3 regions of the Aneurinibacillus baijiui genome follow, and region 3 is predicted to be linked to each of the others. Evidence: riboswitches for the same ligand, from Rfam matches in the RefSeq annotation. Region 3 holds a riboswitch; each other region holds the start of a gene.
What was found. Region 3 has a riboswitch for lysine ahead of AB3351_RS02455 (amino acid permease). Riboswitches for the same ligand answer to the same signal wherever they lie in the genome.

Region 1 (4,217 bases), on a different contig from region 3:
ATATCCCGAATCGTCACAACCGGAAAAGCAGCACCATACGGCTCTCCCGTCTCCGGGTTCGAAGAGGCGGGACCCGTTGTACCTGCACAGCCTCCCAGCACGTTTGACGTGATTACAAAATATTTATTCGTATCAACGTATCGTCCGGGGCCAATCAGTCCTTCCCACCATCCTGGGGTCTCTTCATCTCCCACCGCATATGCATCACCGGTAAGCGCGTGACACACCAAAATCGCATTGGTCTTCTCCTCATTTAGCGTCCCGCTCGCCTCATAAGCAATCTCAACCTGCTTGAGTGTAGCTCCACACTCCAACGTTATTTCATCTATAACCATCTTCTGTATCATGCGCTTATTCACTCCTTTCTAGCAGGAAGTCAGAAGAATCCCTCTTCCCTTCCTCTTAGCGTTTATCTTCATGTCATGAAAAAAACGCCGCTTCCTATAAGGAAGAGGCGTTTATATGGCGCATACCTCCCCTTATCTTCCAGAACGAAACATATCGTTCTGCTGGAGTTAGCACCTTATCCGCGCAAACGCGCGGGGTTGCCGGGCTTCATCGGGCCAGTCCCTCCGCCTCTCTTGATAAGAGCTATCATAAAATTGTATTCCGACTTTCTACGAGTTAGTTCAATACTACGGTTTTTACTGACTAATGTCAATATTGACAAAAAGGACATCCGCTTTGTAAACTTATATTATGTATTAGGTTAACAAATTATCACGAAGGAGCAACCTATGAACATTGAAAGTAGAAAAATGTTAATTTTATCGGCCTTATTCTGTGCGATCATCGCCGTCTTCGCACAAATTTCTATCTCATTCATTCCGCAAGTTCCATTCACCCTGCAGAATTTTGCCATTGCGCTAGCCCCCATTATTCTCGGTCGCCGCTATGGTACAATCGCCGTTCTGCTCTATCTACTGCTCGGAGCCATTGGGGCTCCGGTATTTGCCCAATTCTCAGGTGGGATGGGCATTCTCATCGGCAAAACAGGTGGCTATTTGCTCGGATACGTTGTAGCGGTTTTTGTTATGGGAACAATCTTTAAGGGTAAGGATATCACATTTACCCGCGCATTTGTTGCTAATCTTATCGGCTTACTAATTATTTATGCGTTCGGTGTTACCCAGCTTAAGCTCGTCTTGAGTCTATCGTGGGGCCAGGCATTCACATTCGGAATGGGACTGTTCGTTATTCCTGACCTGGTAAAAGTGGCGGCCGCTTCTTACCTGGGAATCCTCATCCGCCACCGACTTGACGCAGCAGGTCTCCTGCCTGCTTCTGTGCGCAATAATCGAAGCGTCGCGTAAGTACTGAAAAAAGGACAAGCCCATGCCGTTTTTATCTGGCATGGGCTTGCTTTTTTTATCCTCCGTATACAACAGCAGTCTCTTTGACATCTAACCCAAACGATGTATGCAGACTCTGTACAGCATCCTCTATTCTTTCCACTGGAATAATGCTAGAGACCTTAATTTCCGAAGTAGATACCATCTTGATCTCAATTCCTTGTTCCGCAAGGCAGGTGAACATCTGAGCAGCTACCCCTGGGTTTGTAATCATACCTGCGCCTACGATAGATACCTTAGCAAGTTCCTCCTCTGCCATCGCATAGCCAAATTGCAGCGCTTCGCGATGCTTCAGCAATACATCGAGTGTTTTCTTTACTTCATCTCCGCTTACCGAAAATGACACATTTGTCGTATTCGCTTCATACGCACTCTGTACAATAACATCGACATTAATATGTTCCTCAGCCAACACCGCAAAGAGCTTAGCCATGGCCTCCACTCTTGACGGCAGATCAGCTACCGTAATTTTGGCGACATTTTTATCATGAGCGATGCCGCTCACTGCAAGTCCTTGTTCCATATTCGCTTCCTCCTCTATCATCGTTCCTTCTGCCTCAGTGAAACTCGATCGAACCGTTACACTTACTTGATGCTGCTTCGCGCACTCCACCGCACGTGGATGCAGAACACCTGCACCAAGCGTCGCAAGCTCTAGCATCTCATCATGTGAGATGCTCACAAGCCTTCTGGCAAGAGGAACCATACGCGGGTCTGCCGTATAGACTCCGTCCACATCCGTATATATTTCACACTTTTTTCCATCAAGTGCCGCAGCTAATGCAACCGCGGTCGTATCAGAACCGCCGCGCCCAAGCGTCATAATCTCTCCATGCGCCGAAACTCCTTGAAACCCGGCTACTACCACCACGTTTCCCTTATTCAATGCTTCTATGATGAATGCGGTATCAATCCGATCAATACGAGCCTTCATATGTATATCTTCTGTCATGATTCCTGCTTGCCATCCGGTCATAGATACAGCAGCCTGGCCTTGTTCTTGAAGTGCCATCGTCAATAATGCGATCGATACCTGCTCCCCGGTTGTAAGCAGCATGTCCATCTCACGCGGATGTGGCTCATCCGTAATCTGCTTCGCCATATCCACTAAGACATCGGTCGATTTTCCCATTGCTGATACTACCACAACCACTTGATGGCCCTTCTGCACCGTTGATATGACACGCTGGGCTACTGCTTGAATTCGTTCGATTGTGCCGACGGATGTACCGCCAAATTTTTGTACAATTATGCTCACTTTGTGTACCCTCCTCAAATTAAGATAATATTCTTCTCTTCATTATCAGAGTACTCCGCACACATATGAGGGTTAGAGAACGCAATGCCGGATCAATAAAAAAGACAACAGCAAGGCATAGGCCAAAGCGGTTGTCTGTAGATTCTCAAGAAATATAATGACAGCGAACGCTCACTTCCCTACTCCCTGTGCGAGATAGTACTCCACCGGCTATCTGGGACGATGATCCGGTGACAGTTCTGCATTTGTTCAATGCAGACCCAACAGCAGACGTTGAGATCCGTTCTGCCATTTCGGCGAATTCCCCTTTCTCCCGCTTTCCCTGGATTCTCATTCCTCCAGCGGAATACTTATGGTTTTCGCGCCTCTACCTCACCCTATTTAAGTGAGGCGTTATTTGCTTACTATTCAATTTCTGTATATGGTACCATATGTTAATAATCTTGACAATTACTTTTATTCGGCTTGTTCGGCTGTTCCCTCTTTTGTCTCCTGTAAGTATTCTAAAATCTGACGGGCCAGCTTATCACCGATACCAAGGTTACGATACTCCTCCACGGTCGCTTCTCGCATGCGCTTGATCGAACCAAAATGCTTAAGCAAAAGCTTCTTACGCTTCTCTCCGATACCCGGAATATCATCGAGCTTTGAGTGGAACATCGTCTTACCGCGCGTAGTACGGTGGAATGTGATCGCAAAGCGGTGCACCTCATCCTGAATTCGCTGCAGCAGATAGAATTCATTGCTATCCCTCTTTAACTCAACAGGGATAGGCGGATCACCTACCAGCAACTGAGCGGTACGATGCCGTTCATCTTTAGCCAATCCGCATACCGGGATAAAAAGACCGAGTTCATTCTCCAATACATCCACAGCAGCAGAGATCTGCCCTTTGCCTCCGTCGATTACAATCAAATTTGGCAGGTCCAATCCTTCCTTCAGCACACGGGTATACCGGCGGCGGACAACCTCTTTCATCGTGCCGTAATCATTGGGGCCGATAACCGTTTTGACTTTATATTTACGATACTCTTTCTTATCCGGCTTACCATCAGTAAATACGATCATCGCCGAAACCGGATCAACCCCTTGAATATTCGAGTTATCAAACGCCTCAATCCGCTTCGGATACCCGATGCCGAGCACATCGCCTAGCTTCTGCACCGCCTGTATAGTACGGGCTTCATCCCGTGACATCAGCGCAAACTTCTCCTCAAGTGCAATGCGCGCATTTTCCTGCGCCATATCCACAAGTTGTTTTTTTGGACCGCGCTGCGGAATAAGAACCTTGGTACCAAGCGCCTCTTCAAGCCCATCTATCCCTTCACTTGTCGGAAGCAGCACTTCTTTTGGCCTGACGTGGTCCTTTAGATAGAATTGGACAACATAGGAAACGAAATCTTCATGCTTTTCACCATAGAACGGAAAAGAACCTACGTTACGCTCAATCATTTTACCCTGACGAATATGGAAAACCTGTACACTCATCCATCCTTTATCGACATGGTAGCCCCAGGCATCCCGATCAACATTGTCACTAAACGTAACCTTCTGCTTTTCCATAATGGCTTCAATGTATTGAATCTGGTCACGCAGTTCCTTAGCAC
Region 2 (4,217 bases), on a different contig from region 3:
ACTTTGCGGCGCCCATGTCGCTTCCTGGCCTAACGCTTCGCTGATAAAGCGGATCGGCACATAGGTTGTATCCTTGTACATCATCGTAAGCGGCAGGTTCTCTTTGCCGTTGTGATATGTACCTGACTTGCTTTCCTCGCCTACTTTAATCGTAACCGGGGTCAAATCTACCGCAACCTGCGTAAGCGACGATGCCCCATAGCCAACCCCTGCCGTCATGACACTTCCCAACACTACACCAATGGCTACCGACTTGATGTTTACATTCTTCATGCTTATCCCTCCCCATTCGGTTACTCTTTTGACGTGATATGTATGCGAAGAGTATGCATTTTTTTAGGAACCAGCAATTTTCCCGATTGTTTCGCACGGCGTTACCATTCATATTTGCTGCTGATTTCTGCTACAATAGATCGGTGAGGAGTGATACATACAATGAAGATAGGATCACACGTTTCATTTTCTAAAAAAGGATTGCTGAACGCGGTAGAAGAAGCCATTAGCTACGGCTCCACCTCGTTCATGGTGTATACAGGAGCACCGCAAAACACCCGGCGCAAGCCGATGGAGGACCAGTACGTCGAAGAAGGGCTCGCACTGATGAAAGAATACGGCATCGAGGACATCGTGGTGCATGCGCCTTACATCATTAATCTCGGATCGTACAAGCCAAGCACGTTCGAGTTGGCGGTGTCTTTCCTTCAGGAAGAAATCAAGCGCGCAGAATACATTGGTGTCAATAATATCGTGCTGCATCCGGGCGCCTATACGGATAAGGACGCAGAATACGGTATCAACCGGATCGCGGAAGGATTAAACGAGGTGCTGCACACCGGACAGACAGTCAACATTGCGCTGGAAACAATGGCAGGCAAAGGATCAGAAGTCGGCCGGAACTTTGAAGAATTAGCCGCGATTATCGATAAAGTCAAGCTGAACGATAAGCTGACGGTATGCTTCGATACGTGCCATACGCACGATGCCGGATATGATCTTGTGAATGATTTTGACGGCGTCATGGAAGCGTTCGACCGAACCGTGGGCCTTGACCGCCTGGCCGTCTTCCATATTAATGACAGCAAAAACTTCCGTGGGGCTGCCAAGGACCGTCATGCTCCGATCGGCTCCGGCTTGATCGGCTTTGATGCCATCAACTACATTGTCCATCATGAAGCGGCGCAGGGAAAACCGATCATCCTGGAAACACCGTGGATCGGTAAAAATAAAACCGATCAGTCTCCGATGTATGAAGTCGAGATTGCTTTGCTACGCGGCACGGTTCAGGAGCGCTTTTCCGATAATTTTCTGGGCGATGTCGAGACGCTTGGTGCCTACTTCGCCAGAGAGGGAATCAATCGGCGCGATTATGTCGTACAAAATTGGGAAGTGCTGCAGGACAAGAAGTTAAAGAAGGAAGATCCGCGCGAACCGTTAGAGAAGCTGTTTGATATTGTGACGCGGGCGGAATTGCTGCCGGATGAATCCGAGGAAGGCATCAATAAGCGCTTGATCGCCTGGCTGTCGGGCATGGATGTAAAATAGGTTTTCCATATAAAAGAGGAGCCCATGGCATATCTACATGTCATGAGCTCCTACACAAAAAAACCGCTCCAAAAGAGCGGCTTTTCTCTGTTTATCTATATATTTTATCTCTCCTGAATCCTACTGCCTATACAATCACAAGCTCTTTTTGGGGAAACAAATTCGTTACAAAAGTACGTTCCTCCTCCGTCAAATCAACAAGCGGCAGGCGTACGCCGCCAACCTGAATGCCCTGCATGTTAAGTGCTGCTTTGACCGGCGTCGGATTAGCTGCGATAAACAAACCTTCAAAGATCGGCAATAATTGACGGTGCATCCTGGCTGCTTTGGCAACCTCTCCGCCTGCGAATGCCTGAATCATTTCTTTCATCTCACGACCGATGACGTGGCTTGCAACACTGACGACACCTTTGCCGCCAACGGACATACAGGGCAGCGTCATGCCGTCATCTCCTGTATACAGCACAAAATCATCCGGCGTCTGCTCAATAATGCGGGACATTTGGCCAAGATCGCCGTTCGCTTCCTTGATGGCTACAATGTTTGCTACATCCGTTGCCAGACGAACGGTCGTCTCAGCCGTCATATTAATCACAGAGCGGCCCGGAATATTATACAGCATAACAGGAAGCTTTGTGCTTTGGGCAATCGTCTTAAAATGCTGGTACAGCCCTTCCTGCGACGGTTTATTGTAGTAAGGCACGACCAGCATGATACCATCTACGCCAGCCTGTGCAGCTTGCTGTGTCAGTTCAATCGATGCAGCCGTATTATTGCTGCCTGTGCCGGCAATGACCGGAATGCGGCCATTAACCAACTCCACTACATGGCGGAATAATGCGACCTTCTCACTGCCGGTTAGCGTAGGCGATTCTCCTGTCGTACCCGCCACAACCAATGCGGTAGTACCCGTGGCGATCAAGTGCTCCACCAAAGCTTCCGTCCGCTTCTTATCTACATTCAATTCTTTGTCAAATGGCGTTACCATTGCCGTTAGCATTCTTCCAAAATCAATCATTCCGATTCCTCCTTATCGTCGTATCACATAGGCATATTTTGCGTTTCTTTCTCCCCTATGTCTCGGCGCGCATATCGGAGTAGGAACGTACCGACCCGTGTCATAAAAAAACTCCTAACCGGATGATTAGGAGGATACAGGCGAAAAATAAAAACACCTACAACACGGGTCGCAGATGGATAATGAACAAATAATCGTCCACCCCATCTCCGTATCTCCTGCAAGATAGCGCACCACGCGTATCCGGTATGATCTACGCGTGACAGTTCTGTTCCTCTTCGGATACAGCCCCAACCCATCTGACCAGAGAAGCCAGACAAGCTTCGGCGGTTTTTCCTTTCTGCTGTGTTCACTGATGTTCCCTGCATCTCCCACAGCGTACTCTTAAATCCCGCGACCTCTACCTCATCAGAGCGTTGATGAGGTTTTTTGAATATGAAGTTGTATTGATGCTAGTATAGTGAACTTCCCTGTCCAGGTCAAGAAGAAAATTCCTCATCCATACGATTTGAAATCCCTTCAAGGAAAACTTCGATCAGCAGGGTCCGCTCCGCATGCGCAGGTAGAATATAGGACAACCTACGGGGGAAGGATTCTTCATGAATGGTTAATGCTTTGAGTTCTCCATATCGAATCGGTTTACGTACAACCCACTTAGACAGCAGCGTGAGGCCAAGACCTGCGGCTACACTTTCTTTAACCCCCTGATTGCTGCTTAGCGTAATCATTTTTTTCACTTTAATGCCAAGAGAGCGAATCATGTGGTCAAAATACACCCGCGTACCCGATCCTTCTTCCCGCACCACCCAGACTTCATCCTGCAGCACGTCCGGTGTAACGCTCTTACGGGCAGCCAGCGGATGATCCGTCGGTGCTACAAGCAGCATCTCATCCTTCATAAACGGAACAATGCAAAGGTCTTTGTCGCTAGTCTGCCCTTCAATCAGACCGATATCCATCTGCAGCAGCTTTACCGCTTCAATAATCCGCTTCGTATTCCCGATCGTCACCTCCACTTCGACATCTGGATAGCGACGGCGAAACTCAGCAAGCAGCACAGGCAGGATGTATTCACCAATCGTAAAGCTGGCTCCAATATGCAGCGTACCGGTAATCTTGTGATTGTACGCATAGATGTCTTCTTTTGTTTTCTCATATAGGTTCAGCATCTGCAGCGCCCGTTCATACAGCATTTGTCCGGCTGTTGTCACATATAAATGCTTCGGGGAGCGATCAATAAGCTTACTGCCAAATTCATGTTCAAGCTGCTTGATATGCAAGCTGACGCTCGGCTGTGAGAGCCGCAGTTTTTCCGCCGCCCTTGTGAAACTTTTTGCTTCCACTACCGCTACAAATGTACGCAGCGCATCATAATACATAGCTGCCTCCTTTAATCATTAAAAAAATTAATCTTTAAGATAATATAACTGTATTTCACTTATGATTCAAATTCTCCTATAGTTAAATCAGACAAATAATCTGATGGAAGGTGAACGTATGATAAGAGAACCTGTAACCACTTTAGGGCAAGGCGTACAGAAATCAGAGAAGAAAAAAAAGCCTACCCCTTTTATGATAGGAATAGGCATCACACTGGCGATTGCCGTCGCAGCAAAATATATAGCCCTACTTCCCGGACTTGGAATCATTGGCCCGC
Region 3 (4,217 bases):
GCGCGGGCGGCCGAGCGGCGAAGCTGTTTTTTTGGATGGTTCCCGGCAAAGGAAAAAGGCACATTCGGTACAACGAGGTCGGCGGGTTCATAATTTTCCGGCAGGTTCCGTTTTTTATTAACGAGAACCATCACGCTTGCTGCATTCGTGACGATGATTTTATCTGAAGAGGAATGGGTTGCTTGCTTTGCCGGTTTTGTATGTTGCTCTGTATTCCTTGAAGAAACAGTGGAAGAAGCTGGCTTATTCTCCGGTTTTGGCTGTAGTGTTTTCGCTTGTTGCTGCTCGCTTGAAGCCGGTGTCGACTGTGCTGACGCTGTCAGTGGAGTTTGAGCTTCGTTCGCGTTTTGACTGGTTGCAGCGGGCGGTGTAGACTCTGGGATGGCCTGACATGCTGATAGCATGAGAGCAGGCAGGAGAAGCATGGCAGGCCATTTTTTCTTGTATCGCATAAAATAGTCTCCTTCACTCGTTGTTCTAGGGCAGCATGCAGTACCCTCTCTTTCTATGTATGCAGACGTACGATGTGCAAAATAAGTTCCGATTCATAAGGAAAAACGTTCCTATTTCCTATTAGCTAACTAGCTATAAGTAAGAGGCGGCTTTCTTACTATAGGAAGGTAAATTCTAATACTTAGTTTATCTAGAAAAACAAACGTATGAAACGGTTTGCATGTCGGTGTATGTGTAGATAGAAGTGACACTCAACACGCGTCTGGTGCCGGGTTTATCTCCTTATGATGTTATGGAGCAGATCAAAAAGGTCATTGATGATCCAAGTATAGAAGTGAAGCTTGCTACGGACATGAGTGAAGAGGAAGCAAAATACGCTTGTTCAAGTAGCGCAAAAACAAAAAAAGTGAGGGTTATACAATAGATAGAAGAAGGGGCTGTCCCATAAGTGATGGGCAGCCCCTTTCGTTGTTGTCTTATCGTTCATCGATAGCGTCGTCGAAACGGCACTCTTCAAGAGGAATAACCTTTGTCTTTTTCACTTTTTTATAGCCAAGCCACAGCAGAAGAAATAGCGGCAGACCGATATAGGAGACCAAGACACCGTTCCAATCGATCTGATCTCCCATGAATGCTGTGTAATTCTGTCCGAGAATGACGATCATACAGAGTACAAAAGCAAAAATCGGGCCGAATGGGAACCATTTGGCACGGTAGGGCAGATCACGCAAGTCCCGCCCCTGTACAACGTATGCACGACGGAAGCGATAATGGCTGATGGCGATGCCAAGCCAAGCGATAAAGCCGGACATTCCCGAGGCATTCAGCAGCCAAGTATATACAACTCCGTCTCCGAAGAAGGAAGCAAGGAATGCTACCATACCGACAGCGGTAGTCGCCAATAATGCATAGACCGGAACGCCGCGACGATTGAGATGACTGAATAGCTTCGGCGCTTTGCCTTCCTTGGCCAGCACATAAAGGATGCGGGTGGAGGCATACATACCTGAGTTCCCGGCAGAGAGAACGGAAGTCAGAATTACCGCATTCATTACAGAAGCGGCAAAAGCCAATCCTGCTTTTTCAAAAATAATTGTAAACGGACTTTTTGCGATGGTCTCGATATCGCTGCTGACCAGGCTTGGATGCGTGTACGGCAGCAGCAATCCGATCATGAAGATGGCGAGAACATAAAACAGGAGGATACGCCAGAATACCTGCCGGATCGCTTTTGGAACATTCTCCTTTGGATTGTCGCTCTCACCGGCAGCAACCCCGAGCAATTCCGTTCCCTGAAAGGAGAAGCCGGCTGCCATAAAAATACCCAGCAATGCCATGAAGCCGCCATTGAACGGCGCGTTATCGACAGTAAAATTCGAGAAGCCGACCGCTTCACCGCCCATAATCCCAAATACCATCAAGAGACCGATTCCGATAAAAATAATAACCGTAACAACTTTAATAAGAGCAAACCAATACTCGGATTCACCATAGGCCTGCACGGACAGATAATTCAGGCCGAACATAAGAAGCAGGAATAGTGCGCTCCATAAAAATGAGGAGCTATCCGGAAACCAGAACTTGATCAGCAGCGTACTTGCCGCCAGTTCGGCTGCAATTGTAATCGACCAGTTATACCAATAATTCCAGCCGAGTGCGAAGCCAAGCGATGGATCAACAAAACGGGACGCGTACGTACTAAAAGAGCCGGGTACCGGCATGTACGTAGCCAGCTCGCCTAAGCTGGTCATGAGAAAATATACCATAATGCCAATGGCGACATAGGCTACCAGCGCTCCGCCCGGTCCCGCCGTACTGATGGCACCTCCACTGGCAAGAAACAACCCGGTTCCGATCGATCCGCCAAGAGAGATCATAGTGAGGTGGCGCGCTTTCAGTCCGCGCTTCAACTGCCGCTCAGAAGAATGCGAGGCATTCGGGGTAGACTCTGCCACGGTTTGTTGCGATACATTGTCTTGCACGTAGAAACACTCCTTCTGTAAAGATGAATAAAGGGGAAGGAAAGGAGTGGGAAATATAAAAAAATACCGCCAAGGAATTGTCGGCGGTATTTCTAAATAACCCGCATCATACCTTCCATGAAGATAGCACACCACGTTTGCCCGGAAAGCAAACATGACAGTCCCGTTCCTGTTCGATAACGGACCCAACCGATGTACTCGAAGAAGTACACCAGCTTCGGCGGCTGTTCCTTTCCGGGGATTTCACAGGCAATCTTCGTGCCTCCTGCCCCGTACTGATAACAGTCGCGACCTCTACCTCACCGTTGATGATGAGGATTGTCGTGTATTTATTTTGAAAACAATGTGTTAAGTATATAAAAGATTAGGTGATTAATCAACAAGTTTTATTTTTCTATCAATTTACTTTTATGCGGCATGCCTCTCATTGTGCTGTGCCTTTACGCCGCGAATGCGGTCTGTAATATATCCGATAAGCACACCGGCCAACGCCGGAAGCACCCATCCGAAACCTTCCTTGTACAGCGGAAGAAAAGTGAAGGCGCTAGACAATTTACCGGCAAAGAATAATGTGTTACAAGTATCCAGTATGCTAAAAAGTCCTACAAGTACAACAGATACTGGATAGATAGACGGCGCATTGGCGATATAGCGATGCGTCAGCGCGAGCAGAATAAGTGTAATCGCTATTGGATATAAAATACCTAGAACAGGAACCGATACGCTGAGGATCTGTGTCAGTCCGAGGTTAGCGATACCAAAGCTTACAACCGTAAGTACTGTAGCCCACATGCGATAGGATAGCCGGGGGAATACAGAAGCGAAGAATTGGCTGCAGGATGTGATGAGTCCGATGGATACACATAAGCAGGCAATCGTAAACGTAAGGCCAAGCAGCAGTGTGCCGCCTGCTCCGAACAGATGATTCATCATTAACGTTAGAATTTGAGCGCCATTCTCAGCTTCTCCGGCGTTTGGAGTGACTGCTCCAAGGTATCCGAGAACCAGATAAATGACGGAGAGCAATAGCCCGGCTCCAAGTCCTGCATACATCATCGCCCGTGATAGCGCGCGTCCTTCCTGTACACCGCTTGCCTTCAAGGTATTGGCAATTACGATGCCAAAAGCCAGTGCGGCGAGTGCATCCATTGTCAGATAGCCATCAAGGAATCCTTGAAAAGCAGGAATCGAGCCATAGTTTCCTTTAGGGGTCGACAGCGTATCCATCGGCGTTAGAAAGCTTTTGACAAAAATCAGTGCAATAAGAGTAAGCAGAAGCGGCGTAAGCAGCTTGCTGAAGCGGTCGATCAACTTCGACGGAGATAAGCTGAGCCAATAGACCAGGCCGAAGAAGACGAGTGTATAGAGTGCCATTGACAGCGTACCTGTCTTAAGAGCTTCCGGCAAAAAAGGCGCGGCTCCCATCTCGTAAGCCAAGCTTCCGGCGCGTGGGATGGCTAATCCAGGACCGATCGATACGTAGATAAGAAACGGAAATAAGAAGGCGAAGGATGAGTGAACCCGCCCGGTAAGCGTACGAAAACCACCGGCTTTAGCAACAGCCATTACGCCAAGGATCGGAAGCCCCGCTGCTGAGAGAACAAAACCGGCAAGAGAAAACGCGAGGTGATCACCTGCGGATTGGCCGAGGAACGGTGGGAAAATTAAGTTTCCCGCTCCAAAAAACATGGAAAAGAGCATGAAACTTACTAACAGAATGTCTTTTTTTGATACGTGCGTCATAACAAATTCTCCTTCTCGTGGTGCGTATATAATTGAGTA

Region 1: linked by a shared signal. The riboswitch ahead of AB3351_RS19575 (aspartate kinase) and the one ahead of AB3351_RS02455 (amino acid permease) in region 3 are both predicted to bind lysine.
Region 2: linked by a shared signal. The riboswitch ahead of dapA (4-hydroxy-tetrahydrodipicolinate synthase) and the one ahead of AB3351_RS02455 (amino acid permease) in region 3 are both predicted to bind lysine.

The regions. Positions count from the first base shown of each region.
Region 1 is NZ_JBFTXJ020000014.1:12,369-16,585, reverse strand. It holds gene metX (homoserine O-acetyltransferase MetX) at 1-347, opposite strand, end outside; SAM riboswitch class I at 477-591, opposite strand; gene AB3351_RS19580 (biotin transporter BioY) at 738-1,313, shown strand; gene AB3351_RS19575 (aspartate kinase) at 1,369-2,610, opposite strand; lysine riboswitch at 2,799-2,988, opposite strand; gene uvrC (excinuclease ABC subunit UvrC) at 3,067-4,217, opposite strand, start outside.
Region 2 is NZ_JBFTXJ020000002.1:576,009-580,225, forward strand. It holds gene AB3351_RS06235 (BsuPI-related putative proteinase inhibitor) at 1-273, opposite strand, end outside; gene AB3351_RS06240 (deoxyribonuclease IV) at 436-1,542, shown strand; gene dapA (4-hydroxy-tetrahydrodipicolinate synthase) at 1,670-2,560, opposite strand; lysine riboswitch at 2,779-2,971, opposite strand; gene AB3351_RS06250 (LysR family transcriptional regulator) at 3,040-3,939, opposite strand; gene AB3351_RS06255 (YeiH family protein) at 4,058-4,217, shown strand, end outside.
Region 3 is NZ_JBFTXJ020000001.1:506,043-510,259, forward strand. It holds gene AB3351_RS02445 (M15 family metallopeptidase) at 1-452, opposite strand, end outside; gene AB3351_RS02450 (hypothetical protein) at 698-877, shown strand; gene AB3351_RS02455 (amino acid permease) at 930-2,408, opposite strand; lysine riboswitch at 2,552-2,740, opposite strand; gene brnQ (branched-chain amino acid transport system II carrier protein) at 2,844-4,178, opposite strand.